Regions from separate parts of the Paenibacillus sp. FSL L8-0502 genome, predicted to be linked through region 1. Evidence: a T-box and tRNA genes for the amino acid it is inferred to sense, from the RefSeq annotation. Region 1 holds a T-box; the other holds one or more tRNA genes.
The links. A T-box is a leader RNA that pairs with one kind of tRNA and senses whether it is charged. The one in region 1 lies ahead of NSQ57_RS18850 (valine--tRNA ligase), so its partner is inferred to be a tRNA-Val.

Region 1 (3,221 bases):
AGCTTCGCAAACTCAATGTACCAGTCGCACAAATCATCCCAAATAAAGTTATACAGAAGGCGGCCTGTCTCGCCAAATTCATAAGCATCTATTAGACGCGTGATGTCGCGTGAAGTTTCGTTTAGACGATGCAGAATCCAACGATCAGCGGTGCTCAGGTCACCAGTAATGTCTATATCTGCCGAAGTGACGCATTCCAGATTCATCAGCGCAAAGCGTGACGCATTCCAGATTTTATTGGCAAAGTTGCGGGCCTGCTCCACCCGCTCCCAGCGGAAACGAAGGTCTTGCCCAGGCGTGCTACTGGTGGAAATCATATAACGCATGGCATCGGTACCATATTGGTCAATCACGTCGAGCGGATCAACACCGTTGCCGAGGGATTTGGACATTTTTCTACCGTCCGCATCACGAACCAACCCGTGCATAAGTACGTCCTTGAACGGAATCTCTTCCGTAAACTCGAGTGCTGTAAAAATCATACGCGATACCCAGAAATAAATAATGTCATAGCCTGTAACCAAGACATTAGTCGGATAGTAGCGTTTGAGGTCCTCTGTCTGCTCAGGCCAGCCCAGTGTCGAAAACGGCCACAAAGCCGAGCTGAACCAAGTATCCAGCACATCCTCATCCTGTTTTAGCTTTCTGCCAGCATACTCAGGCAAAGTTGTAGGGTCCTCCGCCGATACAATCACTTCTCCGGTATCCTCATCGTACCAAGCCGGAATACGGTGTCCCCACCATAATTGACGGGAAATACACCAGTCACGCACATTTTCAATCCAATGCAGATAAGTACGTTCAAAGCGATCCGGTACAAAGTTTACCCCGTTGCCAGCCTTCTGCACTTCAATGGCTTTAGCTGCCAGAGGCTTCATTTCCACAAACCATTGTGTGGACAGATAAGGTTCTACAACTACACCTGTACGCTCGCTGTGGCCTACTTGATGTACGTGCTCTTCAATACGAATCAGTACGCCCTGCTCTTTCAGATCAGCGACGATTTGCTTACGGCAATCGCTACGATCAAGGCCCTGATATTTGCCTGCTTCGGCATTCATCGTTCCCGTTTCGTCCATCACTGTAATTTGTGGCAGCTGGTGACGTTGTCCCATTTCAAAGTCATTCGGGTCGTGAGCCGGTGTAATTTTAACCGCGCCGCTACCGAAATCTTTATCAACATAATCATCCGCAATGACCGGAATTTCCCGTCCGATGATTGGGAGCACAAGCGTTTTGCCGATCATTTGCTTGTAGCGTTCATCTTCCGGGTGTACAGCTACAGCTGTATCGCCCAGCATCGTTTCAGGACGTGTAGTGGCTACCGTAATAAATCCGCTACCGTCTTTCAGTGGATATTGCAGGTGATACAGATTTCCGTTCACCTCTTTGTATTCCACCTCAATGTCCGATAATGCAGTACGTGCAGCAGGGTCCCAGTTTATGATGCGTTTACCGCGATAAATCAGACCCTTCTTGTACAGTTTAACGAATACCTCGCGTACCGCTTGGGACAGTCCCTCATCCAGCGTAAAACGCTCACGAGAATAATCGAGAGAAAAGCCCATCTTTTCCCATTGGTTATGGATATTATCTAGGTAAAGATCCTTCCACTCCCACACTTTCTCCAAAAACTTCTCGCGGCCCAAATCATAACGTGTCAGGCCTTCTTCACGCAGCTTTTGCTCTACCTTTGTTTGGGTAGCAATACCCGCATGGTCTGCCCCTGGCAGCCACAAGGCATCATAGCCCTGCATCCGCTTGGCGCGAATAATAATATCCTGCAAAGTAAAGTCAAGAGCATGTCCAATATGCAACATACCTGTAACATTCGGTGGTGGAATAACGATTGTAAAAGGCTCTGCCTCTGGATGTTGCCCAGCGCGGAAATAGCCCTTCTCCATCCACGTTTTGTACCATTTTTGTTCTGCTGATTTTGGATCGTACGTTGTTGGCATTTCCAAGGTTGTCTTGTTGTCTTGTTCTGACATATCAGGATACCTCCATGATTTTTCAATTGGCAAATAAAAAAAGCCCTTCATCCTCAAAGGACGAAAGGCTGTTCTCTCGCGGTACCACCTTTGTTTCACCCCTAGTGTATGTATCCACTGATCCATTACACATGGTGTGACACTTTATGCAGATAACGGTTGCGGACCGGCCTTATTCTACCGTGAACCTCTTATCTTCCGTAGGAATTAAATGAGGAACCGTTCAAACAGGCGACTCCCGGGTGACTTCGGCCAGTAGCTTCCTGCGGAACCTCACAGCGCTGCAATTCCACTCTCTGAAGGGCTTGCTGCCTACTCTTCCCGATCTCAGTCTTTCAATAACTATACCACATCATACATTTCCCATTGACTATAGTCAACACCCGCTGTGCATTTTTCAGCAACCGGATCAAGGGATGTACAATACCTGTCCTTCTTCCACATGATGCTCCGCCAATCTGTTATACAGTTGAAGCTCACGCGTGCTGAGCTGATAACGGTCAGCTATGGTTTCCAGTGTATCCTCGCGCTGTACTATGCATAACCGCACCTTACGAAAAGGTGTTTCATCTTGTGTATGAAAAAAAAGGTTCTTCCACTTGGCATTCTCCCGCTCTTCTTCGGCTTTCTGATCCTGCGGCTCCTGCTCCAATTGCTGCTGGTATTCCGCTTCTTTCACCGAACGGCTGGATTGGAGCAATGATGAGTAGACAACCGGGTCTGGCTCGTCTGCCTCTTCATCCTTTTTACTGTTAAGCGCCACACGCATCTCTGGCTTATCCTCAGTAAAAGTGTCATGGGCCTCGTGATTCACCTGTTCTGACGCTTCAGGCCTGAAGTCGAAGCTATCTACTTGACTCGCTTCCAACTGTGGCTCCAGATAGACCTCGGACTCCGTAGCAGGATGCGGTTCAGACAGCAAAGGGTCATAATTTACATTAGGAGATGCGGAAGATACTTTGGACTCATTTCCCCCTGCCCATGCTTCCTTTTGCTGAAATCCCCACACTTCCGGAGACCCATGCTCATGTTTGACCTCGGGAGAGTTATCTTCAACTGCTTTGCCCGTCCAAGGCTCATAGAATCGGTTAGGATCTACTGCTGGCTCATAAGCTTGCTGTTCCGACGATGATTGCTGTTCCCCTTGGTCCTCAGACAGCTGTTCCCAGGAAACGGACTCCTGTTGTACTGGCACACTGTAGGAGGTTTCAGGATCTGTAACGTAATCAG
Region 2 (3,221 bases), 720 kb from region 1:
CAAAGGCATCGGCATCATGTGGCGGCTGCAAGCCATTAGTGGAGGGACTCTTACAGTTATACGCAGGCGCAGAAGCCGGAGAAACAATGAAAGAGGGGATTTGTAGTTGTACGACGCTTGACCGGGAAGCGATCATTGATGGCATTCGGGAGATGGGATTGAAGAGTGTCAAAGAAGTGATGAATGTGCTGGGATGGAACGAACCGGAAGGTTGTACGAAATGTCGGCCGGCCCTCAATTATTATCTAGGTATGCTATGGCCACTGGATTATGAGGATGAGAAGGAATCCAGATTCACGAATGAACGGTACCATGCCAACATACAGAAAGATGGCACCTATTCTGTCGTGCCCCGCATTTATGGAGGAGTTACATCACCTGCCGACCTGAAGAAAATTGCTGCTGTCGCGGAGAAATACAATGTGCCTCTGGTCAAATTTACGGGTGGCCAACGTCTTGACCTGCTTGGTGTGAAAAAGGAGGACTTGCCAGGGATCTGGGCCGAGTTGGATATGCCGTCTGGATATGCCTACGGAAAGACTTTGAGAACGGTTAAGACGTGTGTAGGTAACACCTTTTGCCGCTTTGGCACTCAGGATGCTATGGGGATGGGCATCCGGTTGGAAAAGGCATTTGAACGTCTGAATGCTCCATCCAAAGTCAAACTGGCTGTGTCCGGTTGCCCGCGTAACTGCGCTGAAGCGACGATCAAGGATTTGGGCGTCGTTGCTATTGACGGTGGCTGGGGGATCTACGTTGGAGGTAACGGGGGTATCAAGGTTCGGGCAGCTGAACTACTTTGTACCGTTAGAACCGAGGATGAAGTGATGGAATGGACCGGTGCCTATCTGCAGTATTATCGTGAGCAGGCCAATTGGAACGAACGCACAGCCCATTGGTTGGAACGGGTCGGAGTGGAATCCATCAAACAGGCACTTTCGGATGCAGAGACGAGGAAGCAACTGGTGACCAGAATTGAAGAGACATTAAGCACGACGACTGATCCGTGGCACGAAATTATTCACAACGAAGAGCTGCGCAAAAATTTTGTGCAGCTGCCGGAACTTAAGCCAGTAATGGAATAGGGGGCTGACAAAATGGAGACCAATACGACAACCAACAGAATCAGAATAGCTAATTTGAACGAAATTGACCGACGTGGAGCAAGGACAGTTCGCATTCATGATACAGAAATAGCTGTATTCCGTCTGAGCGATGGCAGCGTGCATGCACTTGAGAATCGTTGTCCGCACAAAGGGGGACGGTTATCCGAAGGAATGATATGTGGCTCAGCAATCCATTGTCCGCTCCATGACTGGAAAGTTGACCTTTCCACTGGCCGGGTGCAAGAGCCAGATACTGGATGTGTGACTGCTTACCCGACGGAGATTGACGGTGAGAGCGGGGCGGTTTATATCGTAATCTAAGAGTTCTATGCGTATTGTGCTGAGGTCCTGTTTTTTTTCTTCTATATAAATAGAAGGATTAAGGTGAAAAGCTTTGCTGAAGAAAAAATGACATTGTTAAATTACAACGATCTGAGTATACAGAAAAGTCGACCCTATCTTTCCGGGCGGCTTTTTTATCTTATAAGTATCATTTTGATTAAAAAACAGGATAACTGGATTTATCTCTAGACAAACAAAAAAGCCTTGAATATCAAGGCTTTTGACGAATAGGACGGATGGGGATCGAACCCATGACCCTTACCCTGTCAAGATAATGCTCTCCCGCTGAGCTACCGTCCTTCGGTTATTAGATAATATCATGTATTAACCATATATGTAAAGTGAAAAAATAGAAGTCAGCCTGTACTTCATGACCATTTATATATATAATTCGAATTTGGAGTTAATGATAGGGGGAACAGGTGATGGCCGCAGAAATTATAAGTGTAACAACAGAGGAGCAGCTACAGGAGGCAATATCGATCCGTACCAAAGTGTTTGTCGATGAGCAAAAGGTTCCTCTCGATTTAGAAATTGACCATTATGACAAGCTGGGAGATACGGCCCATCATTTGCTAATTTGTGAACATGGTGAAATGGTGGCCACTGGTCGGTTGACATACTATGAGGAAGATACAGCTAAAATGCAACGTATTGCCGTTCTCAAGGAGCATCGTGCCGCAGGCTATGGACGTGTATTACTGCTAGCACTGGAGGAACGTGCACGTGAATTGGGGTTAAGATACTCGTTGCTAGATGCCCAATGTCAAGCCGAGAAGTTTTACGAAAAGCTTGGCTACGAGACGATCTCCGATGAACCTTTTGACGATGCGGGAATACCGCATGTTCGTATGCGCAAAAAGTTGTAGTCGGCAGCGCAAGGTGCATACAAATCTGTACAATGCGCATGCTAGTAAAAGTTCCTCCACTATATTATGGATAAGGAGCGATACAGCATGGCTAATACAGAACGGGAGCAAATTACAGCAGTACGTAAAAACGGGGATGGCGACCTTACGTCTTTTCAGACATCTACCGGTCGAATTTTAGATTATAGCCAAGCTTTGAATGAGATTGAGACAGGCTCAATTGCAGGCGTTAACGTTTTCAAGGCCAAGGATGGCAGCAAACGAATTCGGGGAGATGCCGACGGAGATCCTTCTAATAACCTGGATCAACTGCCATTGTTCTGACCTTAACTCGCAACATTAGAATGCAAGTTCATCAATATATTCAAGAACTAGCAAGCCGCCTGGCTTTCCTACAAAGGATAGCCAGGCGGCTTTTTGTTAATTGTTAAGCTGTATTTAGCATGCTACTCTGCACGTTCCAACTCTGCAAGTTGATATAATCGTTGCTGTTCCAGAAAGGACATGACGCCAGCTTTATCCCTGAATTGTTCCATATCATCACTATAGTGCATCAAATGAATCCGCTCTTGAAGAGATGGCGCCAAGCTTAGCAGCTCGTTCAACGTCGTATGGACTTCTCCGGCACCTTGTAATTGAACCTCATGCAGAATACTCCGACATCCTCGTTCATGCACCAGATGATGAAGCAAATCAGGGTCAAAAACCATATCTGCACTATAAAAAAGTCGGTCATTTATGAATAAGGAATAACTGTTTTTACCAGGAATATGCCGTGTAGGGATCAGCTCCACCTGGATACCGGATACTAATGTAGTGGGCACACCAAGCGTTATTACGTTTACCTCGAATACATCTTCAAGCTTGTCAATCATACCCTGCTGTGACATCCCGCCCTTGAGTG

Region 2: it has a tRNA-Val gene. The T-box ahead of NSQ57_RS18850 (valine--tRNA ligase) is inferred to sense a tRNA for this amino acid. The anticodon was not compared.

Annotation. Positions count from the first base shown of each region.
Region 1 is NZ_CP151958.1:4,335,724-4,338,944, forward strand. It holds gene NSQ57_RS18850 (valine--tRNA ligase) at 1-1,991, opposite strand, end outside; T-box leader at 2,045-2,329, opposite strand; gene NSQ57_RS18855 (LysM peptidoglycan-binding domain-containing protein) at 2,401-3,221, opposite strand, start outside.
Region 2 is NZ_CP151958.1:3,615,308-3,618,528, reverse strand. It holds gene nirB (nitrite reductase large subunit NirB) at 1-1,085, shown strand, start outside; gene nirD (nitrite reductase small subunit NirD) at 1,098-1,427, shown strand; tRNA gene NSQ57_RS15620 (tRNA-Val) at 1,677-1,748, opposite strand; gene NSQ57_RS15615 (GNAT family N-acetyltransferase) at 1,874-2,317, shown strand; gene NSQ57_RS15610 (DUF3892 domain-containing protein) at 2,405-2,641, shown strand; gene NSQ57_RS15605 (MBL fold metallo-hydrolase) at 2,764-3,221, opposite strand, start outside.